3 regions of the Paenibacillus sp. PK3_47 genome follow, and region 3 is predicted to be linked to each of the others. Evidence: riboswitches for the same ligand, from Rfam matches in the RefSeq annotation. Region 3 holds a riboswitch; each other region holds the start of a gene.
What was found. Region 3 has a riboswitch for cyclic di-AMP ahead of C2I18_RS12555 (C40 family peptidase). Riboswitches for the same ligand answer to the same signal wherever they lie in the genome.
Positions count from the first base shown of each region.

Region 1: linked by a shared signal. The riboswitch ahead of C2I18_RS14820 (hypothetical protein) and the one ahead of C2I18_RS12555 (C40 family peptidase) in region 3 are both predicted to bind cyclic di-AMP.
Region 2: linked by a shared signal. The riboswitch ahead of C2I18_RS23240 (C40 family peptidase) and the one ahead of C2I18_RS12555 (C40 family peptidase) in region 3 are both predicted to bind cyclic di-AMP.

Region 1 covers NZ_CP026029.1:3,310,254-3,320,331, reverse strand. The annotation lists gene C2I18_RS14850 (lipoate--protein ligase family protein) at 1-310, opposite strand, end outside; gene C2I18_RS14845 (CHAD domain-containing protein) at 497-1,399, shown strand; gene C2I18_RS14840 (ThuA domain-containing protein) at 1,519-2,154, opposite strand; gene C2I18_RS14835 (SDR family NAD(P)-dependent oxidoreductase) at 2,188-2,919, opposite strand; gene ytxJ (bacillithiol system redox-active protein YtxJ) at 3,140-3,466, shown strand; gene C2I18_RS14825 (glutaredoxin family protein) at 3,463-3,705, shown strand; gene C2I18_RS14820 (hypothetical protein) at 3,827-4,243, opposite strand; cyclic di-AMP (ydaO/yuaA leader) riboswitch at 4,352-4,542, opposite strand; gene C2I18_RS14815 (hypothetical protein) at 4,647-4,835, opposite strand; gene C2I18_RS14810 (phosphodiester glycosidase family protein) at 5,017-5,997, shown strand; gene C2I18_RS14805 (bifunctional glycosyltransferase family 2/GtrA family protein) at 6,001-7,011, shown strand; gene ltrA (group II intron reverse transcriptase/maturase) at 7,115-8,506, opposite strand; gene C2I18_RS14795 (hypothetical protein) at 8,969-9,241, opposite strand; gene C2I18_RS14790 (glycine zipper domain-containing protein) at 9,266-9,433, opposite strand; gene C2I18_RS14785 (TraB/GumN family protein) at 9,465-10,078, opposite strand, start outside.
Region 2 covers NZ_CP026029.1:5,372,210-5,382,287, reverse strand. The annotation lists gene mnmH (tRNA 2-selenouridine(34) synthase MnmH) at 1-930, opposite strand, end outside; gene selD (selenide, water dikinase SelD) at 966-2,024, opposite strand; gene C2I18_RS23265 (permease) at 2,166-3,242, shown strand; gene C2I18_RS29755 (nuclear transport factor 2 family protein) at 3,314-3,991, opposite strand; gene C2I18_RS23255 (YheC/YheD family protein) at 3,995-4,750, opposite strand; gene C2I18_RS23250 (DUF6492 family protein) at 4,956-5,771, shown strand; gene C2I18_RS23245 (sugar phosphate nucleotidyltransferase) at 5,793-7,118, shown strand; gene C2I18_RS23240 (C40 family peptidase) at 7,205-7,672, opposite strand; cyclic di-AMP (ydaO/yuaA leader) riboswitch at 7,677-7,809, opposite strand; gene C2I18_RS23235 (hypothetical protein) at 8,489-8,716, opposite strand; gene C2I18_RS23230 (hypothetical protein) at 8,886-9,392, shown strand; gene C2I18_RS23225 (2,3-diaminopropionate biosynthesis protein SbnB) at 9,451-10,078, opposite strand, start outside.
Region 3 covers NZ_CP026029.1:2,785,635-2,795,712, reverse strand. The annotation lists gene C2I18_RS12570 (YwhD family protein) at 1-356, opposite strand, end outside; gene C2I18_RS12565 (M1 family metallopeptidase) at 461-2,473, shown strand; gene C2I18_RS12560 (hypothetical protein) at 2,482-3,315, shown strand; cyclic di-AMP (ydaO/yuaA leader) riboswitch at 3,537-3,675, shown strand; gene C2I18_RS12555 (C40 family peptidase) at 3,679-4,167, shown strand; cyclic di-AMP (ydaO/yuaA leader) riboswitch at 4,520-4,662, shown strand; gene C2I18_RS12550 (C40 family peptidase) at 4,668-5,159, shown strand; gene C2I18_RS12545 (GNAT family N-acetyltransferase) at 5,385-5,885, shown strand; gene C2I18_RS12540 (c-type cytochrome) at 6,000-6,356, shown strand; gene C2I18_RS12535 (4a-hydroxytetrahydrobiopterin dehydratase) at 6,458-6,745, opposite strand; gene C2I18_RS12530 (hypothetical protein) at 6,978-7,271, opposite strand; gene motA (flagellar motor stator protein MotA) at 7,475-8,275, shown strand; gene motB (flagellar motor protein MotB) at 8,259-9,071, shown strand; gene rluF (23S rRNA pseudouridine(2604) synthase RluF) at 9,139-9,840, opposite strand; gene C2I18_RS12510 (ATP-binding protein) at 9,827-10,078, opposite strand, start outside.

The sequences.
Region 1 (10,078 bases), 520 kb from region 3:
CCTCAAAAGCAAACGGAAGCAGCATATCCTCTGCATCCTCAAATCCCGCAGTCTCACCTTTCATGCCTCGTGCTGTCCGTCCGCCATCTCCATTCGGCATACTCTTAATGCTGCTTGTACTCCAATTCACACGACCCTCACGCTCTACCAGGCCGTCTTCATCCGCCTTATCTCCCGCACTTCGCGCAGCCCCGGCGCCCTCTCCCCCCGCCACCAAATGCTCAAAGAGAGCCATCACAGGCGGAAGCATACTTTCGCTTGTAAGCCCCGCTTCCGCCGCTGATGGCATAAGCCCTGATTCATTTTTCAACCGTGCAGCGTTCTCCTCTTCCATCACGTCATCAGCGCCCCCTGTCCCAGCTCATAATAGTCTTATTGTAACCGATTTGCTCTGTCGCCCGCATACCGTTATTCTTAGGGTATAAGCAATTTTCCCAAGCAATGAGACTCAAGGCTTGCAGTTCATGCCAGACATAACCTTTAGGAGTGATGCCGCATGACCGTCGAACAGGTAGCCAAGGAAAAGGAAAAGCAAATAAGCAAGACCAGGCAATGGGAACAGGCGCTGAACAAGCTGTACATTAATTTCCGCGATTACAGCAAGGATTCACTCAAAGGCTTTGGCGATGAGGATATCCATCAGGCCAGAGTGAACAGCCGGAAGCTGCTGACCCTGCTGTCCATTCTTGATCCCGAGCATTCGGTGACAGAGCCAATCTACAGTGCTTTTAAGCAGTCACAGAAAAGGCTGGGCAAGGTCCGTGATGCCGATGTGCTTATTGAATCCTTCAAGGAGCGCCGCAAGCAGGCCAAATCAGCAGGCGAGAGCAAAACCGCAGAACTGCTGAAGGCCGTCATCAATCACCAGAAGGAGAAGCGGAAGAAGTACCGCAAGCGGCTGACAGACGAGCTGCCCAAAGTGCTTACCAAAGAGCTTGATGAGCAGTGGGAGGCTTTTCTGGTTAATGAGCTGGAAGGTCTTGCCGCAAAAAGAGACGTCAACGTCGTCATGCGGGAGCTCGAGGTCGCCTTTGACCAGAAGAAAAAGGTCTGCAAAGCCTTGTTTAACGGCCCTGAAGGCGAATCCCAGGAATCCTTTGAAGCTCTGCATGATCTGCGGATTGCCGCCAAGGAACTGCGGTATACCGCAAGTGCCGCTTCTTTTGCCCTGAACCAGAAATTCCATGCCCACGAGGAAATCTACAAAAAGATCCAGCAGGAGCTAGGCGATATCAACGACAAACGCATATGGCTGGAAACGCTGCATTCCATCGGGCGGGATAAGCTGGATGTCGGTAAAAAAGTGTGGAACCAGTTCACTGACAGCCTCAGGGCCGAGGTGCAGGAGGCACTGCATGGGAATGAAGTGGTGCATATTGCCCCAAAGCCAAATAACTAACTTTGAATTCATTCATAAACTTCAATATGACATCAGATCGAGCAGATAGACAAAGAGCAGAAGGCGCATGGTAATCATGCCGTCTTCTGCTCTTTTATAATATATATAATAAATGGCTGTTACAGCAGCCCGGCAGCCCATAGACCGCCTCTGCGGATCATTTGCCGGAACGGCTCTACCGAGAAGGAGGGCAGATGATGCCCCGGCATCAGATAGACGACCCGGCCCAGTCCGAATTCATGGCACCAGGCTGCCGGGCGCATGGCTCCGTCGTGAAGGTATTCAGCCAGCACTGTCGTCTTGAAATGCGGCTGCATATCAAAGTAATACGGCTCGTCCTCAATGACAAACTCCTCCATGCCCTGCATAATCGGATGCTCACGCGCCGGGATCTTCATCTGCAGCGCAGTGTAGGCCGGATGGTGGGTGAAGTAACCGCCCAGCATCCCGCCGAGCTCCTGGTTCCGCTGAAGGGAGATACCGTTGTGTATGGCAAGCAGGCCTCCTCCTCCGGCTACATAAGAGAGCAATGCCCCGCTCTGTTCCGGCGGAAGCGGATCATCAAGGAATTCAGTGTAGGCAACAATAAGCTTGCAGGCAGCAAGCTTCTCCTTATTCAGCAGCCCGTAATCTTCGGTGCATTCCACCTGAAAATCAGGAGACAAAATCGCTTCAAGTTCGCGGTCGACACCGGCAAACGGATGATATTTCACCTCTGTATAATCCCCTATCGCAAGCGCTCTCAAGTCAGACATTCCTTAACGCCTCTTTTCCTGCAGAATTTGTTGTTACCAGGGCCAGTGATTGCCGTCAAGATCGAGATAAGCCGGCTCTTCACCCATGTATTTCTTATGGTCCAGCACAAGACTCATAATTTTGCCGGCAGACTCCTCCGGGGTAATCGGTGCTTCTACGGCTTTTTCGCCATGCATGTAAGTCTGGATCCAGCCGGGGTGAAAAACCATGACCTGTCCCCCCATTACCTTCAAATGATTGTGCATCAGGGAGGACTGCATATTCAGCGCCGCCTTGGACATACAGTATCCGTACATATTAATCCGTTTGTTGCGTCCAATACTTCCGGCTTCGGAGGAGATGTTAATAATCAGCTTCTGCTTGCCCTGCAGCAGCAGGCCCATCAGTTCGTTGCTGACCCTCAGCGCGCCGAGCGTATTCACATTGTATATCCGGGCCATGGCTTCATCGTCCATATCCACCAGCATCGTGGCATCATCAGCTTTGTGAATAATCCCCGCGTTGTTGATCACAATATCGACATGTCCTGTGCTCCCTGCTATGGTCCGCGCAGCCTGCTTCACGCTCTCCCGGTCTCCGATGTCCAGAGGAATCAGGTACAGCCTGTCCCTGTACCGGGTCTTCATCGCCGCAAGCGAAGGGGAATCCTGCAGGTACTGCCCGGCAAACACAGTATAATGATTCTCCAGAAGCCAGCGTGCCAGGCACATTCCCAGACCGTGATCAGCGCCGGTAACACAAGCGACCTTTTTAATATAGTACACCCCCTCAGTTTTTTTCCAGTATAGAATGCCCGATCTCTTTCTCACCTTAGCATGGCTATGAAGCATTATCAATGTCCACAGCAGGACGGTAATTTCCTTTGGATAACAGCCCAAGACTTCTTTTTGATTTAATTTTGAACTATGTTACAATCATAGTTACAGGTGCTAACAACTTAATTGTTAACAAACAAAAATCAACCGCAGAAAGGTGAGATTCCTTATGTCTATTCAACAAATCCACACGCTGGATGAACTGAACCAATATGTAGGTCAGCCAGGCAAAAAGCTGCTGTTCAAACACAGCACAACCTGCCCGATCAGCGCCAAAGCGCATGAAGAATTCCAGGCTTACGCACAAGGCTCCGACACTCCGGCTGCCATCGTTCATGTCATTGAGGACCGGCCGGTGTCCAACCAAATCGCTGAGGATTTTGGCATCAAGCATGAGTCCCCGCAAATTTTTCTTCTGGATGGCGGCGAAGTCCGCTGGAACACCTCCCACTGGAAAATTACCCGGGATGCAATCAAGGAAGCCGTGAGTAAATGAGCCAGCCCGTTATTGTCTACTCCACCGCGAACTGCAGCGACTGCAACCAGGTAAAACAGCTTTTGTCAGAGCAGGGCATTGCGTATGAAGTCCGGGATGTCATGACAAGCACCGATTACCAGGAAGAAGTCGAGAAGCTCGGCTTCATGGGCGTGCCTGTTACCGTATTCGAAGACCGTGCAGTCAAAGGCTTCAACCTTCCGGCACTTAAGGAACTCATTGAAGCGGCTGCCCGTTAATCCGGAAACTGCCATAGTCCAATATCACTCCCGTATAGCGAACGGCACGGAAAGCCTCAGCCTTCCGTGCCGTTCGCATACGGGATTTTTATTATGCCCGTCAATAGGTGCCGTCTTCAATTTATCCCCGGGAAGCCGGGCTTTCCGCCAGATACGCGACATTGCCGCTGTGGGAATAAATCACCTGACTTACCCCGAGCCCCTTATAGACCAGTCTTGGCTTCAATGAAGAAGTGATTACGAATATGGATTTGGTCGTCCAGGTCCGGCACATTTGAACATAACGGCAGCATAAGGCCACACTGCTCTCGAACAGATAGACCTGGCCCACCGGGAAGGCAGGCCGGAACCATGTATTCTCATGGCGGGTGTCCACCACAAGATTTACCTCCACGCCCAGCTCCTCCAGACGTTTTTTCTCCGCTGCATTATTCGCAATTCCCGCTATTTTGTAACCTTTACACTTCAGTGTCCTGATAAAATGCTCACCAGCCTTGTTCGGTGCACAAATGAGTACATATTCGTCCTGATCCGCCATCTCTATCTATCTCCTTTTCGATTAGGCCGCATTTGATACAGGTCTATAAAAACACAGCAAAAAACCACAAAGGATCTCCTCTGTGGCTGGTTAGCGGTCACATAGCACTCATCCTCTCTACATACGCTTACGAGGTTAGCTGCCGGATTCGGGCAGTGAGAGTCGCCCTACCTGTCTTCCATGCGAGCATTCTCTCGCACTTCCCCAGGATTCACCCCATAACCGGCTCCGGTCCTTGACCAGGCTGCCGATTGTTGGTTCCCCCGCTTTCCTTAACGGAAATTAAGCGGTTTACATATTCGGTTGTACTTACCCCGATGTTACGCCTTTTAGTTGTAGTTTTCAAGACTCTGCGCGTGAATGACAGGCATAAACTTTTTCGCCTGAAAATCATTTGCCCCCGTTACCCCTTACGTTTGCCGCCTTTTACAAATCTCCATGCCGCTGTACAGCAGCCGAGCAATCCTAAACCGAGAATCAACGTCTGCAGCGCCCCGAGCAGCGTAGAGCCATCCGGGCGGACCAGACTGCTGATAATGATCAGCACGATCGAAGCCGCGACCAGCAGGGGCGTTTGTATGCTTTTTTTCACAGTTACCACTCCTTACTACTTAAAGTACACTATTCTTCTTCATTTCACCAGGCGCAGCCGGATGCACAATTCATACTTTCAGCTAACGCTCAACGAATCCTCAGGCTGTGTTCAGGTATGCCGCCTATGCTTGGCAGTGTAACAAGATCCTTACCGGACAAGAAAGGCGGTTATTCGCTTTATGCCAAAACAACATATAACCAAACGAAAAAAAATAACCATTGCCATTACGCTCAGCACCCTGCTTACAGGCGGTATTCTCTACCAGCTTGCCGACCGTTATCTGATTCAACATGTCGAAGTCGTTGTTGCCGATCAGGCAGTTTCCGGTGCAGAAGCCAATACAGAGGCGGTCAGTACAGCGGCGGCGGCAGATTCAAATGAGGCCGGCCAGGATTCTCCGGAAGCCGTATCCGATGACTGGAACTACAGCAGCGATGACATGGACATCTCTCTTAAGCAGGTCACCACCGGCCGCGGAAGCGACCAGATCACCTATTACATCGCAGATGTGCAGGTGTCTGATGCTTCTCTGATCCAATCGGCTTTTGCCGACAATGCCTTCGGGCGCAACATTACCGGGGACACGTCCGATATCGCTGAGGACCATGATGCAGTCTTTGCGATCAATGGCGATTACTACGGCTTCCGCAGCGATGGAGTCATCATCCGGAACGGGGTGCTCTACCGAAACGAACCTGCCAGGGAGGCGGTCGCCCTCTACGCGGACGGCACGATGGCCTCTTATGACGAAAAGGAGGTATCCGCCGAGAACCTGCTGGCAGACGGCGTTCTGCAGACCCTGTCGTTCGGGCCGGCGCTGATCAAGGACGGCGAGACCGTCCAGGACTTGAACAATGTTAAAATCGACACCAATTTCGGTAACCGTTCCATCTCGAATGCCAATCCCCGCACAGGCATCGGCATGATCTCGGCGAACCACTACGTATTCGTTGTTGTAGACGGACGTTCAGACGACAGCCGGGGCATGACACTGGACGAGTTCGCTGGGCTGTTCAAAAGCCTTGGTGCCACAGAAGCCTACAACCTGGACGGCGGCGGGTCTTCCACAATGTACTTTATGGGCCGCGTTGTCAACAATCCGCAGGGCAGACAAGAGGAACGCGGCGTAAGCGACATTCTCTATCTCGGGGAGGGATAACTCATGACTGTACTTATACCAGCCTATGAACCGGACCAGCGTCTGGTCGAGCTGATCCAAAACCTGCGTGCGATGACCAAAGACCCCATCGTTGTTGTAGATGACGGGAGCGGCGAGCGGTTCAGGAGCATCTTTGAAGCTGTTAAGGAGGCCGGCTGCACCGTGCTCACACATGTCGTTAACCGCGGCAAAGGCCGGGCACTTAAAACCGGATTTCAATATATTCTCGATAATCTTCCGGCTGCAGCTGTCGTATGTGCCGACAGTGACGGACAGCATTCTCCGAAGGACATTGTTGCCGTCGCCGAGGCCAGTGAATCGGCCGGAGGCCGGATGGTGCTCGGCAGCCGCCAGTTTACCGGCAGAGTTCCGCTGCGCAGCCGGTTCGGCAACCGGCTTACCAGCAAGGTGTACGGCGCGGCGACCGGGATCGGCATCGGGGATACGCAGACAGGCCTTCGCGGGTATCCGCGGACCATGCTGGACTGGCTGTGCCAGGTGCCGGGAGAGCGGTTTGAATACGAGATGAATCTGCTGCTGGAAGCACCGTCAAGCGGCTACGGCATTACAGAGCTGCCGATTGATACCATTTACCTGAATGGCAATGAATCCTCCCATTTCCGTCCTGTCGCCGATTCACTCAAGATTTATTTGCCGATTGTTAAATTCAGCGCCTCTTCTATCGTCTCCGGTGTGCTCGATTTCCTTCTTCTGCTCCTGCTTCAAGCTGCAACGGGAAGCCTGCTGCTGTCTGTCATAGCTGCCAGAGCCGGAAGCTCGGCCGCCAATTATGCCATGAACCGGAGATTTGTCTTCAGCCGGCAGAACAAAGGAGCGGTGCATACATCCGTGACCCGCTATTATATCCTTGTCCTTCTGGTCCTTGGGCTCAATTACGGGTGCCTCTCGCTGCTGCATATACTGCTGGGGGTACCGCTTATTCCGGCCAAACTCCTTACTGAATGCCTGTTATTTCTGTTCAGCTTCTGGGCACAGCGCCGGTATGTCTATTAGGATTTGCGGATGTTGTGCCTTCCAATCGAGTAGGAGGAGGCGGCAAGCCCCCGTCCTCTCACACCACCGTACATGCGGGTCCGCATACGGCGGTTCCAAAAGGTTAACAAAGCTCTAAGTAACGTGAAAGCAAGCTTTTCAGCCCTTTCGCTTCCCAATAGGAAGTCGGGAGGGCATTATTTGTATTCCGGGACATTTCCCATGCGCCTCGCCGCGAGTTGGCCATCGTGAAACAGGCCCACTCAGGCACCCCAAGCGCCCGGAGTTCGCGGATTCGTGTGCGCACTCGCTTCCATTGTTTCCACAGGCACATTCGCAGCCTTCTCCGAATCCATTGGTCCAACGTGTGGAGGTGTTTCTTCGCCGACGCTAGATGGAAATAGCCAAGCCACCCCATCAGATAACGGTTTAGTCGGCAAATTCGTTCTTCCATGGAAATGGACCACGTTCGGTTTGTCAGTTCACGGATTCTCTCCTTGAATCGCGAAATGGTCTTCGGTGCTAATCGAATGGTTGCCTGTTTCTGGCTCAGGAAACTGAATCCTAAAAACTTCCGGTGCCAAGGTCTGGCGACTGCACTCTTTTCCCGGTTCACTTTCAGTTTTAGCTTTCCTTCTACAAACCCGCTAACCGATTCCATGACCCGTTCGCCAGCTCGTTTGCTCGCCACAAAGATATTACAGTCGTCCGCATAGCGTACAAAGTGCAGGCCACGTACGGTCAATTCCTTATCCAGATCATCCAGCAGAATGTTTGCCAAAAGCGGGCTCAGCGGACCGCCTTGCGGCGTTCCTTCCTGGCTGTGCTCCAGCTTTCCATTCACCATGACTCCGGCGTTTAGATACGCGCGAATCAGTGTCAGCACTCTTTTGTCTGTCACTTTCCGCGCCACTCTCGCCATCAGCATGTCGTGATTTACCCGGTCAAAGAATTTCTCAAGATCGAGGTCCACGACCCACCTCAGACCCTTTTGGATATATCTTTGCGCTTGTTTTACTGCGTCATGTGCACTTTTCCCGGGTCGAAAGCCGTAGCTGTACCACGAGAATTCTGCGTCAAAGATCGGATTCATGACTTGTAGAAGAGCCTGCTGGAGAAAACGGTCCATCACGGTCGGGATGCCCAGCAGCCGTACGCCGCCTCCGGGTTTGGGGATTTCCACCCGTTTGACTGGCGCAGGTCTGTAAGTTCCCGCCAGAAGTTCGGCTTTCACCGGTTCCCAATGTGTTTTCAAGTAAGCTTGTAGATTCGCTGCCGTTACATTGTCCACACCGGGGGCTCCTCCGTTCTGTACCACTCGTTTATACGCGAGCCGAAGGTTGTCTCCTTCGAGCATTCGCTCCAGCAAGTTGTTCGCTGCTTTGCGAGAGGGAGGGGCGGTTTGTGCCGACGAAGAACTCGGCGCTCCAGCATGCCTTGGCGGCTTCACCGCTTCTCTTTGCTGGCAGCTCTCTTGCGAGATATTCGGCTGTCGTTGCTCTTCATGCGAACGCATCGGTTTCCTCTCTCCTTTCGGTTCAGCCCTTCCGTAAACTGTTGCAACAGTTTACGTACTATGGCCTCTGCTGACTCCTGCCCGTTCAGCGCAACCTCTCGGTTACGGTTACAAGTTTTTTTTTCCTTGCATACCGGACAGGCCTCCCCAGATAAGAACGTCATCTTTCCGCCCGCACCTGCCCAAGTTTACGATTGCAGCCCTTGGCAGCTTAGGATTTCGTCATGTCTAGGTGACTCATCCGGCTGCAACCGCCTCAAATTGGATTCGTGTACCTCAGGTCGTGCTTTTGCCTCCGGCTTCCTTCAGATTCCACCTCGCGGTAGACACCCTTGCCCTTGGCTAACGGTAGGCGCTTGCCAGCCCCCGCTCGGGACTTTCACCCTAGAGATGACGCCCATGCTGGGCGTACTAGAAAAGGCCGCCCTGGTTTCCCAGGACGGCCTTTAAATTATTTCCGGCTCAGATCAGGCTGAAATGATGCCAGGACAGATACAGACATAGAGCAGCAACAGCGAAAAAAATGACGGATGTTTGTGTATTTCTGCGGAATTTGAGACCATAAGTAATAAAAAATACGGCTGCAGCGAGTTTAGCAATGACCTGGTAGTAGCTGTCCTCCGGAAAAAATGAACTGCTGAATATCACTGTAGCAGCCAGAGCGGAAGAAATAAAAATCTTAAACCATAGAGGTTCCCTCAAAAACTGTGTATACACAAGCTTGATTCTCTGCATGATCCCAATCCCCTCTGGCGTTGTTTAGTGTTTTCCCGGTTTGTAAGCTGCGCCGATCCCGGCTCCCAGCGCAATACCAATGGCCAGCCCCAGACCTATATTGTCAAACATTGAGCCAAACACAATCCCCAATGCAACGCCTATGGCCAATCCGTTTGTCATCGCGTTATCCCGCTTCTTTTTATTATTCATGGTCTGCATCCCGCCTTCTTCTTAAGCTATATTACTTCCGTACTACCTTGTATCCCTTATCTTCCAGCAGCTTCAGGATGCCGTGCTCACCGAGATAGTGGGCTGCGCCGACCACGACAAAATACTCTTCCTTTTTGCCGTTTTTCAGATAGCCGTCGATTTTATCTGCCATGCCGATGTTGCGGTCAATCAGCATTGCTTTGACGTATTCCGCGTCAGTGGAGAAGTTGTTCGTCAGATCCAGCAGCTGCTCCTCATTGCCGGTTTTCCACATTTCAGCCATCAGGCCGACGCTCTGATCCAGCACCTCGAAGTTGTCCAGCGCCGCTCTTAGGTTTTTCTCCTGCAGCTCCTGGGAGAAGTCATTGAACATGCTTAATTGCGATTCATAAGACTCCAGTTCTACTACCGGAATTTTACGTTCAACAGCCTTCTGGATAAAATACAGGTCAATCCCGGCAGATGCCTCGTAACCGGCCTTTGCTGCTTTCAGGCTGCTGAGTGTGGATTCCGCCACCCATGGCTTGAAGGCATCGAGCGCATTCGGCTCAAGTCCGGCCTCTTTAAGAATCTCTCCCAGCTTCGCATAGGTCTCGGCAGACACATGATCCTTCAGGGTTGTTCCGTCCTGGTACATGCCCAGAT
Region 2 (10,078 bases), 2.6 Mb from region 3:
GCCGTACTTCGGATCATAATAATGCTCCAGCAGCAGCGCCACCGCTTCCCCGAACAAATCTGCCTGCAGGGTCCGCTCAATTTCGGCCGCCACCGGAATATGAATCCGGGATTTGATACTGAGGAAGGCAGCGATATATTCGTCTTTGAACTGCTCCGGCTGGTAATCCGCCAGAATCTGCTGTACCCGCGCCTCCAGCGGCATCTCTATCCAGATCTGCGCGGCGGTTTCCTTCCGGCTGGCCAGGAACTGCGGCATAACTACCTTGCCGATCTTTTTGCTCTCCGCTTCAAACAGGATGTAAGGCGCCTGCTCCAGTGCGATCAATTCCTCCAAAAGAAGGCTGTCGAACGTTTTCTGGTTGCTCGGCTGAAGACCGATTTGCCCGAAGATCGAGCCGCGGTGTCCGGCCATCCCCTCCAGATCCAGTACCGGGTGACCCTGTTTGCGCAGCCGGTGCAGCAGATTGGTTTTGCCGGTGCCTGTATTTCCGTGAATAACATAAGGCTTTGGTTTGAGGTCGTAATGCTCAAGCTCCTCCAGCACCCATTTACGGTAAGCCTTGTAGCCGCCGATCAGCCGGTAGGCGTGAATATCCATCAGGGACAACACCGTCGCCGTGGTCCGGCTCCGCATGCCTCCCCGCCAGCAGAACACCGCCTTCTCTCCCTGCACCGCCCCGAACTCTTGAATGAATGAGGGCAATTTTGCAGAGATGATGTCAAGCCCTTTTTCCTTGGCCGCCTGCACGCTTGTCTGTTTGTACAGGGTTCCGACCTCAGCCCGTTCCTGATCATTGAAAAAAGGAATATTCAGGCTGCCCGGCACGGTTGCGTCTTTATATTCTGAAGGCGAGCGGACATCAATAACCGTAATTTCCTTGCGGCTGCGCAGCGCCCTTAATTCTTCTAATGTAATATCCTGAAACAATATTCTCTCTCCTCCGAAGCGTTCCTGTTCACCTTTTATTGCGCAGCTATAACCTTAATCTGCCCAGGGTGCTCTTCTGTTACTTCTCCAATACATGCCGCTTCCACACCGGCTTCAATCAGCTTCTCCAGCAGCTCCCCGCTGTCTTCAGGAGCGACCGACATCAGCAGACCGCCGGAAGTGACCGCATCGCACAGGATATAGCGGCTCAGCTGGTCCATCTCCTCCGGATACAGAATACTGCCTTCCAGATGGGAAAAGTTGTTCTTGGTTCCTCCGGGAACAAACCCCTGCTCCGCAAGCTCTCTGACCCGGGGCAGCATCGGCACATCATTTTGGCGGATAATGAGTCCCTTCCCGCTTCCTTTCGCCATTTCCGAGGCATGTCCCAGCAGTCCGAAACCGGTCACATCCGTGCAGGCATGCACATCATAGGAGAACATTATCTCAGCAGCTGTTTTGTTCAGCGAGGACATCACTGCAGTAAGGCGGGCCGTCTCTTCCGGAGTGAGCTGATCCTTCTTGATCGAAGTCGTCAGGATGCCCACACCGATCGGTTTGGTTAAAATAAGCTTGTCCCCCGCCCGCGCCGCCGCATTCGTTCTCACTTTATCCGGATGCACCAGCCCTGTTACGGCCAGCCCGAATTTCGGCTCCTTATCGTCAATGGAATGCCCGCCTACGAGCGTAGCTCCGGCTTCCTGCACCTTGTCGGCTGCTCCGCGCAGAATATCCGCCAGGATGCTTTTATCCAGAACGGAGATGGGGAAGGCTACAATGTTAAGTACTGTAAGGGGCTTGCCGCCCATGGCATAAATATCGCTTAACGCATTGGCTGCGGCAATTTGCCCGAAGGAATACGGGTCATCCACAATCGGTGTAAAAAAATCAACCGTCTGCACCAGCGCCAGCTCATCGCTAAGCTTGTACACGCCCGCATCGTCACTCGTATCCAGTCCCACGAGCAGATCCGGGTTCGGTACAGCCGGCGGCAGATTGCGGAGCACCTGCATCAGATCGGCGGGACCGATTTTGCAGCCGCAGCCGCCTTTGGAAGATAATGAAGTCAGTTTTATAGGTTCAGCTTGTGACATCAAGACACAGCTCCTTTAAATGAAATGATTAACTCTTTAATCTTACACGAAGAACATCATAATGACAAAATATAAGTTACTAATCCTGCTTCCTGTGCTATACTATTATTCTTGAATTTTTTAGGAAAACGGGGGAAAGACATGTCTGCCACAACTTCTGGGCATCCCGGGAAGGGCTATAAGCCTTCCAGGTTAACGATTCTGCTCGCACTGGTCTTTGTTGTCATTGCGGTAGCAGGTTTGTCCTATGTGAAATGGTGGCCTTACTACCACAAGGCGATCAAAGCTATAACGGAACACTCCATCGGCTCATCCATATTGACCGGTGAACAAGGCGAAATGCCTGCTCCCTCTTTTCAATCCGCATGGGATTACGCCCTGACTTATTTTAATGCGGTCTGGAAAGCTGCAGTTCTCGGCATTCTGCTCGGTTCCCTGGTTCAGGTGCTGCTCCCGTCCCAATGGCTGTTGAAGGTTCTCGGCAAAGCGAACTTCAGGAGCACGGCTCTCGGCGGCCTTGCATCCCTTCCGGGAATGATGTGCACCTGCTGCGCCGCACCGATTGCCGTCGGACTCCGTAAAAAAAATGTTTCCGTCGGGGCAGCGCTTGCCTTCTGGCTGGGTAACCCGATGCTGAATCCGGCGACACTTATCTTTATGACCTTCGTGCTGTCCTGGAAATTCACGCTGCTGCGCATTGTGTCCGGCCTGATCCTGACTTTTGCCGTCAGCTATTTCGCAGGCAAACTGGCCGGAGGCTCTACTGTCCCTGAGCCGGTCGATGAGCTGGTCAATAAACCCGCTGAACACGAGGCTAACTTCTGGATACGCTGGCTGCAAAGCGCCGGAAGAATGCTGCTGACGATCGTCCCCGCTTACCTGGTTACAGTTCTTGTGCTGGGCGCAGCCCGGGCCTGGATGTTCCCTGCACTGGGAGAAGGCGCCTTTAACGGCATTCTGGCGGTTATTATCTTTACAATTGCCGGCACCCTGTTCGTCATCCCGACTGCAGCCGAAATTCCGATCATTGCAACCTTCCTTTCCTTCGGCTTTGGCACAGGCGTTGCAGGTGCGCTGCTCGTTACTCTGCCGCCGGTCAGCCTGCCTTCGCTGCTGATGATCTACAAATCGTTTCCGCGCCGGGTCGTCTGGTTCGTGGTGGCCTCGGTAATGGTACTTGGGCTGCTGAGCGCCGCAGTTGGATCCATATTTTTATAATAAGAAAACCGCCTTGGCAAAAAGGCGGTTTATTGTGCTATCAATTCTCTTTAGTTGAAACGTCGTATTACTCAACTGTAATCTTCAATCAATGAGATTTTTCCTTCCTTAATCTCGAATTTTGACATTCCATTTAAATGCAGCTTATCCCCGATTTTTAATCCGTTAGGTAAATCCACGGCAAGAATACCTTCATAATCAATTCCAACCTCTGCTTTGTCATTTATGACACTGTACCCGGTGATTATCTGGCGGCGGCTGGTGAACATCGTTGACGACTGTTCTGCCAATTCCCTAAAGGCTTGTATTCCTCTGGTTTCCGTGGTGGTTTCTTCATTGGAAATATTCCTAAATATTATATCCTTGTGCAAGAGGTTAACCATGCTTTCAATTTCAAATGAATTGTATGCCTCAAGATAGTTTTCAATTATATCCCTTATTTCTTTGCCAACCATAACAATCACTCCTCTCTGAACCTTTATATATAGAAGGCTTATTCCCAATACTATAATACTATATTTTGGAATATCCCTGCCCCTTTGCCGCAAATAATAGATAAGCTTTCGTACAGTGATATTTACCTTTTCGCAGAACATATAACGTTTAACATAGCCATAAAAAAAGGCAGTCCTGCTAACCCGTAGTTCTGGGTAGCGGACTGTCTTTTTGCTAAAATAGCAGCCGGAAGTCCAAATATTCACTGGAGTCACGACTAATTCCAAAACCGATAAATCACGTTCAATCTGCACACCTTATTTCCCCATATGAAAACGGCGGTATCTCATGACCCTTCTGTACATCGACTTATTTTTCAGCTGATTGAAAATATAAGGATCAGGGTTCATATTTACCTCAATAATCCACGGCGTCAGCGACCGGTCGAGTCCGACATCCACGCCGATCTGCTTCATTTTGGGATAGGTTTTCTGCATATGGGCAGCGATCCTGGTCCCGAGTGTATTCAGTTCTTCTGTCAGCACAGCAAGCCTGCGTTCAGACAGATGGGCCGACAGCAGACTCTCTATCGCGGTCGGCTTGCCGCCGCTATGATAATTGGTCACGATTTTGCGCGGATGCCCGAGCCGGCCGATGATACCGGTCGCCTCCCATTTCCCTTTGGGACTGAGCTGGACCATGACACGGATATCAAAACGGCGGTTATTGTGCTTCAGCAGGTGAATTCCTTTTTGAATGAGATATTTCCGGCTTCCGGTCTTCTTCGCGAGACTCTTATGAAAAGCATCAAAGCTGTCAAAATGGCGGACGGTTTCTTCATATTGATAAGTATAGCTCTGCCGCCCGGTCTGCTCGGCCCGGATTACACCGTTCCCATAGGTTCCCCGCTCCGGCTTGACGTAGACCATTCCATAGCTGTGGATCATCTGCTCAAGACTCACTTTGCTGAATCTGCGGGTATCTGGAATAAAAGGCTTCACCGCCTTGTTGCGAAGCAGCAGCTTGGTCTTGAACCATTTGCTTGATCCGGTTTGTTTCTGCTTATCCTTCACACTTGCACACTCCTGTCCGGGTGGGATGTCCCGCCCTGTTTTACAATGTCACAGTATCGTATGCAGGATGGAGCTGTGCTGAATAAATCATCTGTCCCGTAATGGAAGATTAACTTTATGGCGGCCGCCGCCCGGTCAAAACAGGGTTAGCAGACATATCCTAGTGCAGACGCTGAGGTGTCAATTTGTGCACGGAGATGAACCTATGCCAGCTACTACTGCAGGCCGGAGTGTCAGCGGTCCTCCTATAGACGTCCTGATCCCGGCCATTGAAAAGGATCTCGCCACCCTGCCCCATGTGATAGACAGCCTGCGCCGCTATGTCCGCCATCCGATCAGCAATATTTACATCGTTTCCCCGGACAGCAGCAGCATCAGAAGCCTGTGCTCGCGCAAAGGCTGTGTTTTTGTAAATGAGACTACCGTACTGCCGTTTACCAAAAAGGATATCCGCTACTCCTCGACGCGCTGGAACCGTTCAGGCTGGCTCTACCAGCAGCTGCTGAAAATGAACGGGGATCATATCTGCCGGGAAAAATTCTTCCTGGTTGTTGATGCCGATACAGTTCTCATTACTCCGCACCGGTTCCGGGCGAACGGGAAAAGCATTTTTTACTGCCGCAGCTGGAGCCAGCCGGAATACTTTGTTACTTACCGTAAGCTGCTCGGCACAGCCGCCCCTTCTCCCAGATCCTTTGTAACCCACTATATGCTGTTCGAGAAAACCAGGCTGGCCGCGCTCAAAAGGAAAATAGAAGCCCGGCACGGCATGCCCTGGCATGCCGCCATTATCCGCAGCATCAACAAGAAAAAGCAGTTCGGTTTCTCCGAATTCGAGACGTATGCCAATTATGTCTACAGCAGGAATAAGGACGCAGTGATCCTGAAGAGCGCGGGCAATAAATCCCTGAAAACACCTGCGGGCACGCTGAAAAAAACACAGCTTCAAAAGCTGGCACGCTCCTACCGCTCCTTGTCTTTCCATCAGCGTAAGGCATATTCCATTCCAGCCAGGCATTAAGCGTGAAGGAGGAAGGCAGCCTTGCATACCATCCTGTTATGCGGAGGTTCCGGGCAGCGGCTGTGGCCGCTGTCAGGCCCTGTCCGCTCAAAAATGTTCCTGAAGCTGCTGCCGGCTCCCGGCGGGGGCACCGAGTCGATGATTGAACGGGTGTGCCGGCAGCTGGAGAACAGCAGTCTCAGCCCATCAGCATTGTTCGTGGCACATGAGGACCAGACATCCCTCGTGCGCCGGTATACGGGGAACAGGTACGAAGTTCTCGGGGAGCCGCATAAACGCGGAACCTTTACGGCAGCTGCATTAGCTGCAGTTTATTTGTATGCCTCCCGCAAGGCTAAACCGGAAGATACTATATGCGTGGCTCCTGCAGATATGTATGCCGATGACGGATTTTTTCAGTGCTTCCATCAGTTCACGGATATTCTGTCCGCTTCACAAGCCGAGCTTGTACTGCTTGGGACAAGACCCGCCCATCCTTCGGATCAGTATGGCTACATACTTCCGGAGAAACCAGGCGGTAACACGGCTTATTCCCCTGTCCTGTCTTTTGAAGAAAAGCCTGATTCTTCTAAGGCCGGGGAGCTGATCAGGAGCGGCGCGCTGTGGAACTGCGGGGTTTTTGCTTTCAGGCTCGGCTTTATGCTGAGCCATCTGGAGCAAATGGGACTCCCTGCGGAGCCGGCTGCCTTCACCGCACTGTACCCGGGTTTTCCCGTACGCAGCTTTGACAAGGAAATAGCCGAACGGACCCGCAAAGCTGCAGTGCTCCGTCACGAAGGGGAATGGCGCGATCTGGGCAGCTGGGATACGCTGACTGCCCGGCTGCAGCAGACGGTGACAGGACCCGGAGGAATCTGGGGAAACAGCGGGAATACACATATTGTGAACGACTTGAAGCTGCCCATGATTGTCATCGGTGTTCCGGATATTGTTGCTGTAGGAAGTCCGGACGGCATCCTGATTGCCGGTAAACAAGAGGCGAATGCCATTAAAGACATTGTGCATCCGCCTTCAGCAGAGGCCGGTTACGGAGAAACCGCCTGGGGGCATTATATGGTCCTGGACCGGACCGGAAATGAAGGAGAGGTTGTGCTTACGGTTAAGCTGTTTTTGCTGCCAGGGCATGAGATGCCTGAGATGCCTTGCCTGCATAGCGGCAAACACTGGGTTATTTTATCGGGGCATGGAGAGGTTGTGCTGAACGGCCTGGCCCAGGCTGCCCGGAGCGGCGATTCGTTCACTGTAAACGGAGGCGACCTGCACGGAATCAGGGCTTTTGCTGCAATGGAGCTGCTGGAGATCCGGAGGGACGACCGGACGGAGGAAGTTGCGGTGTACAGCTCTTAGCCTCACCGTAAGTATATTAAAAAGAACAAGCTGACATCCGGCGGCCGGAGACAGCTTGTTCTTTGACATGATTATACTTATAAATATTAGTTGGCCATCTTGCTGTAGCTGGTCTCGCTCACTACACGGCGGGCAGTCACATAACGGTCGCGGTAATAGGAGTCTGTGAGCTTGCTGATTCTTACACCTTTGCTGCTGGAAGAATGAGCGAACTCACCGTCACCGATATAAATACCTGCATGCGAGATTCCGGAGCCGAGCGTATTGAAGAATACCAGATCTCCTTCACGGAGATCATCTTTAGCTACGGGTGTGCCGGCTTTGGCTTGCGAGGCTGAGGTGCGCGGCAGGTCACCTGAATTGAATTTTTCCATAATGTACAAAATAAATCCGGAACAATCGAAACCGGCGGTTGTAGTACCGCCCCATTGGTAAGGGGTTCCCAATACCTCTTGAACTTCGCTATTCAGTGATGATGTACTGGCGTATGTGCTGACTGGAGTGGACGTGAATAAAACTGCAGCTCCCATTAGAGACAAAATGAACTTTTTCAGAAACCTTTTCTCCCTTCAATGCCTACGGAGTTAGCTGAGGGTTCGGTTAAAGGTTCCCTATATTCCTTTGCCTTCAAGAATAATTCACCCAAGATTGGTTCCCCCGTTTTCGAAACGAAATTCGGCAACAACTCATTAATTTTTTGTAACTATTGATTCAATAGTATTGTATCCTGCTTCTTCCTGTCAATCCTATTTCATATATTCCTGTGTAAACTGCGATAACATAAATTCTGCACGGCAACGTGAAAATTGCTGAAACTTCCTTCTGATGTTACGTCAGGTGTAAAAATCAGGGTTATTTTGCGTGGTCAGCGCCTGAATTCATCAAAACCTTCATCTATGAAAATAGTAAAAATAAGTAACATTAATGTAATCATTAGGACATAGCTGCCCACTTTTTTTATATCGGTGAGAGGGTGGGGATACTTTAGGAAATATGAGAAATAGTACAATACAAATTTGACGCAGCGCTGAGAGGGGGTTGGGGGGATTAAGTGAAGGGCCGGTTATGGCCCCCTTATCCTCTGATCCTCTTCTTCTCTTCTCTTCTTCTCCTTTTATTCTTTTATCCTCTTCTCTCCATACCTCTTTTCATTTTTCTCTTTTCTGCTTTTCCTCTTTTCCGCTTTTCTGCTGTTCTGCTTTTCTGTTTTTCCTCTTTTCCGCTTTTCTGCTTTTCCTCACCCCTCTTTTCCTTGCAGCTAGCGGTTCAGTGAAATTACAGTGCCCACTGCCAATCGAAACTATCAGTATGTATAGGATATAGGCTCATCCTAATTGCAATTTGTCCTTCAACTAGCATAATGGTTAGGCTTATGAGGTATTTGTGCCTCTCGTTTCGCCGCTGTGGCTGATTTCTGCGGATTCGGAGGTATTTGTGCTTCTCATTTCGACATTGTGGCTGGTTTCTGCGGATTCAGAGGTATTTGTGCTTCTCATTTCGCCATTGTGGCTAGTTTCTGCGGATTCGGAGGTATTTGTACCTTTCATTTCGCCGTTGTGGCTGGATTCTGCGGATTCGGAGGCATTTGTGCCTCTCATTTCGCGGTGTGGCTAGTTTCTGCGGATTCGGAGGCATTTGTACCTCTCATTTCGCGGTGTGGCTAGTTTCTGCGGATTCGGAGGTATTTGTGCTTCTCATTTCGACGTTGCGGCTAGTTTCTGCGGATTCGGAGGTATTTGTGCTTCTCATTTCGCCGTTGCGGCTGGTTTGTGCGGATTCGGAGGTATTTGTGCCTCTCATTTCGCTGCTGGGGCTGATTTCTGCGGATTCAGAGGTATTTGTGCTTCTCATTTCGCCCGCCAGCCGATTTCCAGCGGAATTAACGGGACTTTTCCCGTTCATTTCGCCCGCCAGCCGATTTCCAGCGGATTCAACGGGACCTTTTCCCGTTCATTTCGCCCCTCAGCTGATTTCCAGCGGATTCAACGGGACTTTTCCCGTTCATTCCGCCCACCAACCGATTTCCAGCGGATTCAACGGGACTTTTCCCGTTCATTTCGCCCGCCAGCCGATTTCCAGCAGATTCAACGGGACTTTTCCCGTTCATTTCGCCCGCCAGCCGATTTCCAGCGGATTCAACGGGACTTTTCCCGTTCATTTCGCCCGCCAACCGATTTCCAGCAGATTCAACGGGACTTTTACCGTTCATTCTGCCCGCCAGCTTATTTCCAGCGAATTCAACAAAGCGAAGGTAAGCGATCTGCACAATACTAAAAGCGTACGCTGTTTATGTACGCTTTGGCTTTTCAACTCTACTTTTACAACCCGTCTTCTACAGCTCCGTTCCGATTCCCCTCATCCTTGCTTCATTCACATAATACACACCTGTAGCAATATCGAAGACCGCCATGCCCATCGGGCTGAAGAGGACCGGCTCCTCCGCCGGAAAATCGGCCAGGCAGCTCCGGCAGACCACATCGGTAATCAGCCGGACACCGTCCCGGCTTAGCCCCTGCTCCAGATGAAGCCGCTCGATATCGGTATTCTCACGGCAGACCTCATTCCAATCATCAACAATGATGGCCTTTAAGGCTGCAAGCGCCTCCGGCTGATAGTCCCGCAGTGAAACATGGAGCAGAAGGCTGCCCGGCGCAGGGGGTACATCTATATACCTCTCGGCCGACACCGTGCAGGTGATGAACACATTGGATTGCTGATATACTTCCTCCCAGCTCTCCGCCACTTCTGCCCGTTCCGCATACGGTGGTGGGACTTTGCTCAAATCTGCTCCCTTGATATCAAAGATCCGGATACGTTCAATTTTGTCGCCGTAAAGAGCAGCAGCCATTTGCACATGATACTGTCCAACCGGTCCCCAGCCGATGATTCCCAGATGAATGTTCTCCGGCTGCCGTGCCTGTATATAGTGGCGGAGCATCAGCCCGCTGATGGATGACGTT
Region 3 (10,078 bases):
ACATGATCGGCAAGAATCTTCCAGCCGCGGCGCGCTTCAGTGTCAATCCACATTTCACAGGCGGTGATCCCGCCGTAGAATTGCCCCTCCGGTGAACGGTCCACCGCCACCCAGACCAGCCAGACCTGCCGGCCGTTCGGCACATCCTCACGGTTCATGGAGAATTTAATCCCCTTTTCAACCTTGCTCTTGGCATGCATTGCACCGATATCGATAATGGCTTCCCCACCGTCAATAATTACAGGCGATACGTTGTTCAGATCGATGGAGCCTGCTCCAAAACCTTTATGTTTGCTCTTGGCATTCACAATATTTAAGGCAATCTGCTTTTTGCCCTCCGGCTGTATGTTATCCACATGTGCACATCCTTCCCTTTTGCTAATATTTTAATTTTAGCTAATAATGCGGCGAATGCAAACATATACATCCCGTAGATGCTTGTCACGGGAGGAATTACAGTATGAAGCCACTGTCATTAAAGTACCTGATCACTTGTATGGCCCTGGCCGCCCTCACTCTGCTGGGGGTCACCTTATGGGTCCTTTCAGGGCATAGCCCTGAAAGTCCAGTTGCCGCTGCTCCAAAAGAGGCCAAGTCCCCCCCGGCCGTCCAGCAATCCAAGGCGGTACAGCCTGTTCTTCCCGAAAGCACGCCCCCTCCGGTGTCCCAGGCACTCAGCAAGCGGGTCGTGGAGTATCATCTTGATGTTCAGCTGCTTCCGGAATCCGGCTCCCTGAAAGCCTCCGAGACCGTGACCTGGACCCACCCCGGCCGGACACCGGTCCAGGAGCTCTACTTTCATCTCTATCCTAATGCCTTTGCCTCGGACAACACCACCTTCATGAAAGAATCCGGCGGGGAACTCCGCGGGGATACCATGCCTGCCGACGGGTTCGGCAGCATGAAGCTGACCGACCTGCGGACTACAGAAGGAATATCGCTGATGCAGCGGCTGCAATATGTGCAGCCGGACGACGGCAACGTCAATGACCGGACGCTTGTAAAGGTACACCTCCCGCAGCCCGTTAACGGCGGAGAAAGTGTAACCCTGAAGCTCCAGTTTGAGGTCAAGCTGCCCAAAATATTCGCCCGTATGGGGGTTTCAGATGACTTTGTCATGGCCGGACAATGGTTTCCCAAGCTGAGCGTTTATGAGCCTGCGGGAACCCGCGGAAATAAAGAAGAGGGTTGGGATTTGCACCAATATCACGGCACCTCCGAGTTTTACAGCGACTTCGGCATCTTCAATGTAACAATTGCAGTGCCTCCTGATTACATTGTGGGAGCCACCGGCTTTCCCGTTAAAAGCGCCAGAATCCATCAGAACCGGAAGATTTACCAGTTCTATGCGGATGATGTGCATGACTTTGCCTGGGCAGCCTCGCCCGACTTCGTAGTCGCTGAGGAGGCTTTCTCCACCCCTGAGGTGCCCGGCGTAAGAATCAAGCTCTACCTGGACCCTCTGCATAAAGATCTGCAGGAGCGTTATTTCCAGGCTGCCAAGGCGGCTCTGACCCACTTCAGCAAGTGGTATGGCCCTTACCCTTACTCCACGCTGTCAATTGTCGTCCCGCCCAAGGAGGGCAACGGTGCAGGCGGAATGGAGTATCCTACGCTCATTACCGCCTTTGGCGCCGCTGAGGCATCACCCGGCCTTTCACTGGAGCGTACAGTTATCCATGAAATTGGCCATCAATATTTTTATGGCCTGGTGGCAAATAACGAGTTTGAGGAGGCCTGGCTGGACGAGAGCTTCACCTCCTATGCGGAAGACAGGCTGATGGAGCAGGAGTATGGGGTATCTGCCAACCTGCCTTTGCAGGCGAGCCTGGTGACCTCTTCACAGCCGCTTAATCTTGAGACGTGGAAGTACACACCCGGGGATGCTTACAGCAGAAATGTGTATATCCGCGGCAAGCTGGTACTTAAAGACATGGAGCAGCAGGTGGGAATCAAGACTATGGACGCTATTATGTCCGCTTACTCCCGCAAGTACCGCTTCCGTCATCCGTCTACAGCAGATTTCCAAAAAATTGTGGAGAAGGTCACCAAGAAGTCATGGCAGGACTATTTTGACCAGTATGTATACAGCGGCGGTTCCCCGGATTTTTCAGTAGATCAGATTAAAGTCTCTGCCCCAAAAAAGGCTGCCGGTGAAACCTCAAGCTATAAATCTGCAGTCAAGGTCAGCAATAAAGGGACAGATTACGGAAAAGTGCCTGTAAAATTCACCTTTACAGACGGTTATACAGTACAGCAGATCTGGAACGGTGAGAGAAAGGAAACGACATTTCAGCTGTCCTACAAAGCGCCTCTCCTGTCGGCAGAGATTAATCCGGAGCATTCCGTTCTGCTGGAAAGCAGGCATCTCAACAATTTCAGACTGGCCGAGCTGGAGCCGAAGACACTCTCCCGCTGGACGCTTAGTGTAACCAACCTGATTGAAACCCTGCTCGGAACTCTTGTCTGGTGAGGTGAACAATGGTGAAAAGATCGATAATCCGCAGCTGGTACAGTATGAAAGAGCAATTCTATATCTTAATTCTGCTGTTCATTTACCGGCTGCTCTGGGGCTATTTCATGTACAAATTCGTAAAGTCAGCCATCGTCCCGCTGCTGCTGCATTATCCTGATGCCCATGCGGGGGGAAGCTCAACCGGCAGGCTGCTGTATTACATTGAGGGGCAGATGGCGCTTAGCGCAGATCCTGATGTACAGCGCTGGATCTGGATGCTGCTGGCACTGTCTGTGCTGCGGCTGCTGCTCTCCCCTTTTATCCGCGCCGGACTGCTGCATGAGCTTCATCAGGAGCGAAAGGGGGAACGCGGGCTGTTCTTTTTCCCGGGCATGAGGCTGTACGGGCTTCCGGTGCTGCTCTTCAGCATAGCGGAATGGATACTGGCCGCCCTGCCCCTGTACTTCCTGTTTCCCAAAATATACACGCTGCTGCTCAGCGGAATTTTTGACTATAAACTGCTTCTGAAGCTGGTTCCTTATGTTCTTGCCTGGCTGGTGTACCTGTATCTGGTCCGCTTAATGCTGCTGTACATGCAGTTTGGATACACCGGAGGGACAGGCATACTGTCCTCGCTCCTTGTATTCTGCAAAGTCCTGATTTCATCTATCGGCGTGTCAGCAGTGTTCATTGCAGGAGGACTTCTTCTCTGGCTGCTGAACGGAGTCGCTGCATTTTTGCTTCCTGGCCTGCCCGCACTCCTTATCCGCCAATGTTCACCGCTCCCCTCAACGCTGTTCAAAATGTGGGATATTGCCGCTCAATATCAGCTATGGCGCAGCAAAACATTTCCACAATAATTTCTCTGCCTGCCTGGCATAATACATAGAGTCACTGCCCCTGCATCAGGGGCGTGACTCTTTTGCCGGTTACAAAGTGATTTAGTTTATTTGCAAAACTGTAAAACCTCTGTTACAATAATGCCTGTACCACTAGTAACAACTTTGTAATCTTTTGAAACTATTTCGTCTGAATTTATGTAAGCTTAGACATTTGACCTTAACGCAACGACACTATTCTGGTGCATAACACGCCAAATTCCCAGCACCGGGAAGTGGGGGAACCATATTTTGGGTGAATTGATCTCGCTTTAGAGTGATCATAGGGGAACCTTCTACCGAATCCTTAAGCTAACCTCGCAGGCCTTGGAAGGAGTACATCTTTTGAAAAGTCATAGCTTTAAGAAAAAAGTCACCGCAGCAGCATTAGGGCTTGTGTTGGCCTTCACACTGGGAGCAGGAGCAGGAAGTGCATCTGCAGACTCCAAGATGGATGCTGTTATCACAAAAACCCTTGGAACTACATATAAATTCGGAGGTACAAGCACCGCCGGTTTTGACTGTTCCGGATTCACCAGATACGTATTCAAGAGCATCGGGCTTACTCTGCCCCGCACATCCAAAGCACAATATAGCATGGGTACAGCTGTATCGAAGAGCAATCTGCGGTCCGGCGACCTGGTATTCTTCAATACCTTTGGCAGCGGCGTATCCCATGTCGGTATTTATGTCGGAAACAATAAATTTGCACAGTCTTCCAGTTCACGCGGTGTAACCATCACATCGATGAGCAATTCGTACTGGTCCAAACGCTACGTTGGCGCCAAACGCGTAATGAGCACAACAGCTTACAAGGCTGTCGCTTACGATTGAACTCTCCCCGAATACTTATTCCTCTAATAAACAAATATAACTTATAGAGACCCGTGAATTGATTATTGCCGTAATCAGTTCCGGGTTTTTCCTTTTGTATTTCCTTATTATACCTATACACTCATTCAGGAGCCCTGAAACAGCATTATGTAAAAAAATTCAAAACCCTTGTCTTTTCTGCAAAGTCAAGCTTTCAACCAGGCATATATTCTGCATTAATATGTTTTAAGTGATTGCCAAGTGCTTCCTTCTTTGCTACAATAATCGCAGTGAAGTTATAGTAACATTTTTGTAATTATTCATCCGGTCTTTACAATCGTTTTGTCATGTATTGAACGGCAGCTAATCCTAATCAACAGTCATGCCGAGTTCCCTAACGTTTAGGGAAACGGGGGAACCAACTTTGGGTGAATTGACCTCCTATTCACAGAGGGGTCATAGGGGACCTTCAACCGAACCCTTAAGCTAACCTCGTAGGCATTTGGAAGGGGTATCTACTTTTGAAGAAGAAGTTAGCAGCAGCAGTACTAAGCTTTTCCATTATCTTTACCCTTGGAGCCGCAAGCGCTTCCGCTGATTCCAAAATGGATAAAGTGATCGACAGTGCCATCGGGACTAAATATGTATCCGGCGGTGTATCCACTAACGGCTTTGACTGCTCCGGATTTACAATGTACGTTTTTAATAAAATCGGGATCAAGCTTCCTCATCAATCCGGCTCCCAGTACCAAATGGGCACGGCCATTGCCAAGGATGAGATGAGACCTGGAGATCTTGTATTCTTTAATACAAGCGGTAAGGGCGTATCCCATGTCGGTATTTATGTTGGAGAAGGCAAGTTCGCGCATGCTTCCTCCTCGCGTGGTGTAACCATTAGTTCGCTGAGTGAAAGCTACTACGTCAACCGCTACGTTGGCGCCAAACGCATCATGAGCACAGACGCTTACAAGGAAGTCGCTGCTGACTCCGAAGATAATGACGACGTGCAGTAAGCTGCATGGTTACAGGCTCTTTTCCAGGATTTTTGCCGAAATCTTGGGGAGGGCCTGTTTTTTTGTCTATAACATTATTTACCCTTCTCTTTCCCCGCCAAACAGCAGTAACTCCCATTTTTTTCATTTCCGTAAAATATTTTTTAGCGCGTCGTACAGCTTTGTTTTTGGATATAATCTAGATATATCAGGCTTAAATCCCGAGAAAAGGAGGCCGGCTGCATTATGATCAGCTCCCCCGTTACTTTTCATGTAGTGCCTATGGAGGTCCATCACGCCCGGGAGATCTGTGAGTGGAATTATAAACCTCCTTACAATATTTATGAATGGATGCCCTGGGACCAGATGGAGGCTCTGGGGATTGAGTTCGGTGATCCCGGCCTCCGCAGTGAACAATATGTCTCTGTAGTTAACGATCAGAAAGTGCTGTGCGGTTTTGCCCAGCTGTTTCCTATGGAGGGTGTGGTCCGCCTGGGGATTGGGATGCGCCCGGATCTATGCGGTCAGGGAATGGGTCACCTCTTTGTAAAAGCTGTAGTTCAGGCGGCTGAGGCCCGCTATCCGGAGCGGGAGATTGATCTGGAGGTATTGACCTGGAACCAGCGGGCGATCAAAACTTACCGGAAATGCGGATTCACGATTACAGATACTTATGAAAGGCTTACACCTACCGGTAACAAACCTTTTTATTGCATGGTCTATGACAAGGAACAAGAACTTCCCTGAGCTTGAGGTAGATCTTTTTTAAAAATCGTTCGTTTTTTTGACACAAACTCTATGATAACGCTTTACCTTTTTGTATAATGTAGGAAGCAGCTTACATGGAGAGGACGGATGGAGATGCAGAAATGGATCATGAGCGGATTGTTTTTTGCCGCCTGTGCCTTTGCCGTAGTGCTTTTATTTACACTGCCCGGCAAAGAAGAGGTAGCTGAAGAGAACAAGCCGACGATGCCTCAGGTTACCCTGGATGCGGCAAGCGCTGAAGCTGCTGTAAAAGCTAATTGTATTTCCTGCCACGGAGACCAGCTACAGGGCGGTATGGGCCCTAGCCTTCAGCAGGCGGGAGGAGAACATGATGCGGAGGAACTCTACAGCATCGTGACCAAAGGGCGCGGACAGATGCCATCCTTCAAAGATAAGCTCGCCCCCGAGGAAATTGCCAATGTCGCCTTGTGGCTGGCAGAGAAAAAATAAGATCTGAATTGAATACAAATGCCCGTGAGAAGGATGTAAGCTTATCCGACTCACGGGCATCTTTTATATAGTCATAGTATTTTAGTTCACGATCAGCCGTACTAGCGCGTTCTCTCAAAAGCTTCGTTAAATTCATGTGCTTGACGGAAGTCGAATCCGGCCAGTTCGTCCCCTTCTTTTGCCGACAGACGCAGGATCACTGTTTTGTAATCGATTGTAATGTGCGGATGATGATCAAAAGCTTCCGAGATGGCAGCAACCTCATCCACAAAGGCGATACCCTTCATATATTCATTAAACATGTATTTGCGTACCATTATATCCTGGTCCAGCTTCCAGCCTTCCAGCCTGCCCACCTGCTCACGCAGTTCTTCCTCCGTAAATTGCAATTTGCTTCCTCCCTTACTTGATTAGCAGTAAGCCCGTAACGCCCAGCCCGTAACATATCCCCAAGCCCTAAACAAAACATCCCTCAGCTTCAGTAAAGCCCAAGGGATGCGCCAGGATGAAGGCTTTTTTCGGTTTAATGTATTCATAAATCCCGGCGGATAGTACTCGGCAACTTAATTTTACCACGGCACGCATGCATCGGGCAAACCGCTTAGCAGGAACTTCCCGTTTTTAGATAAGAACCACAGAGGCCAGGTCCTGTTCCCCGAGCAAAATATTAATCCGGTGCGTGTCCTTATCATAGATCACTACACCGCTGCCTACCTCAATTACCGGCTCATTGCCCAGCGCAAAGAATAAATCCTCAGCCAGTGCTTCCCATACTTCCAGCTTGGATTCCTGCGGGAGCGCCTGCCACTCCTCAGGTTCCATCTCAAAAAAGACATACCCGTCTGAGATCTTCCCTACCGCTTGCGTTAAGTCTCTCAAAATTTCGCTGTAATCTCTGCCATGCTTAACACCCACATGTATCACTCCGTTTTCTTCACAGATGAATAATAACTTACGTTATCTATTATAGCCGAAAAAATGACTTCACAAAAAAGGCAATGCTGACGATAAATAAGAATATACGTGATTTGTTTACATGTGGGTGTCCCTCCGCTGTTCAAGGATGATATACGCGGCTACAACGGATCACTTTTCAATTCTCATGGATGAGGTGCATAATGGAAATTTCATCATTACTTGGTATAGTTTTTGGTCTTATTGCAGTAGTCTGGGGGATGATGCTTAAGCATGCCCCGCTGGCAAGTCTGAACAATCCGGCAGCTTATGTCATCATTCTCCTCGGGACAGCAGCTTCAGTGCTCATGGCCTTTCCTATGGCCGAAGTCAAAAATTTCCCCAAGCTGCTCAAAATACTGTTCGGCAAACAAAAGCTGGTCGACAAGTCAGAACTGATCACAACATTCATGGAGTGGGCTTCCATTACCAGACGTGAAGGCTTGCTGGCACTAGAATCGAAGGTTGACGAAATTGAGGACAACTTCCTCAGAAACGGAATGCGGATGATTATCGACGGCAATGACCAGGAGTTTGTCCGCGATGTATTAATGGAGGATATTCATGCGACAGAGGACAGGCATAAAGCCGGTGCGCTGATTTTCTCTCAGGCAGGGATGTACGCCCCTACACTGGGGGTGCTTGGGGCCGTTATCGGTCTGATTGCCGCACTGGGTGATATGAGTAATATGGATGTCCTCGCACACGCGATTGCCGGAGCCTTTATAGCTACACTGCTTGGTATCTTCACCGGTTATGTAATGTGGCATCCGATGTCCAACAAGCTTAAGCGCATCTCCAAGAAGGAGATACAAGTCAGGCTGATGATGGTGGAAGGCCTGCTCTCCATCCAATCCGGGGTATCCACGATCGCCATCAATCAGAAGCTGTCGGTTTTCCTCACACCAGCTGAACGCGCCAAGCTGAGCGACAAGGAGGGCGGATCGAGTGAGCAAAAAGACTAGACATGAGGAGCACGAAGAGCATGCCGATGAGTCCTGGCTGCTGCCCTATTCCGACCTGATGACCCTGCTGGTTGCACTCTTCCTTGTTATGTACGCCATGAGCGCTACAGACGCCAAGAAGTTCGAGGCTATGAGCGAAGCCTTCAGCAATGCGCTGAACGGCGGCTCGGGCATTCTCGAATACCGTTCGGCCAGTCCAACCGAAAGCCAGCTTGACCAGGGCAAGAACGATAAGCTCGACAATGTGGTAGCTCCCAGCACCGGCGAGTCTGATCTTTCAAAGCTGCGGAAGCAGGAGCAGGAGGATCTGGAAAAGCTGAAGAAGCAGTTCGACCAATATATTGCAAATAATAACCTTTCGAATCTGCTAAGCACAAAACTGAACCAATCTCAGCTGATGATTACAATCAGCGACAATGCCCTGTTCGCTTCCGGACAGGCCCAAGTGAAGGATGATTCCCGGCAGCTTGCCAAGTCGATCTCAACCATGCTGCAGCAATTTCCCGACTACGAGGTGCTTGTACAGGGACATACGGATAATGTTCCGATCTCTAACAGCAGCTACTCCTCTAACTGGGACCTCAGCGTAGACCGTGCGCTGCACTTCATGAAAATTCTGCTGCTTAATCCCAGCCTGAACCCCGTTAAGTTCAGTCCGATCGGTTATGGTGAATACCACCCGATTGCAAGCAATGAAACAGCCGCAGGACGCGCTAAGAACCGCCGGGTTGAAGTCTCCATTCTCCGCAAGTATCAGGATGCAGCCGAAACTACCAGCGTGTCCGCCGGTAATTAAGATACGTAAGCAAAGAGCCGTTCCAGGTCTTCAACAGATCCTGGAACGGCTCTTCCTTATTTCTATGCTATTGCAGCTCGTAATTCAGCATGGCCCCCAGTTCCTGCTTCTCCTGGCTCGTCAGCTCCCGCCATTGTCCGGTCTGCAGTGCTCCAAGCCGGATATTCATGACCCGGATACGCTGCAGCCTTCTCACCTCATACCCAAAGGCAGCACACATCCGGCGGATCTGCCGGTTTTTGCCCTCTGTCAGAATAATGCGGAAGACCCGCTCCGACATCCGTGTAACTTCGCAGGGCAGCGTCTTCCCGCCCAGAATCTTCACTCCGCTGGACATGCCGGTAAGAAAGGAAGGTGTAACCGGTCTGTCAACGGTAACTATATATTCCTTCTCATGTTTCCCTTCCGCCCGTAAAATTTTGTTCACGATGTCCCCGTCATTTGTAAGCAGAATTAAACCTTCAGAATCCTTATCCAGTCGGCCGATCGGAAAGATCCGCTCATGATGGCCGACAAAATCAACAATATTCCCCTGTATATGACTCTCGGTGGTCGAGGTGATTCCTACCGGCTTGTTAAGAGCGATATAGACGACCTGGCTGCCGGTCTCCAGCGCTTTGCCGTCAATACGCACGTCATCACCGGGAACAGCCTGGCTGCCTAACACAGCCTGCTGTCCGTTGATGGTAACCCTCCCGCTCTCCACCAGCTTATCTGCTTCACGGCGTGAACAGTATCCTGTCTCACTGATGAATTTATTGATTCTCACTGCTGTCTTCACTCCGTTCTTCATTTATACCCTGCTCTTCAGCAGAATCCCCGGCTGCAGGCAGCGTAATAATTACCTCGGCCCCGCAGCCGAATTCACTTCTTACTTCGAGACTGCCTTTATGTGCCTGAATAATCCGCTGGCTGACCATAAGCCCAAGTCCTGTTCCTGTTTCTTTGTTGGTATAGAACGGTTCACCCAGCTTGGGCAGCATATCCTCAGGAATTCCCATTCCTTC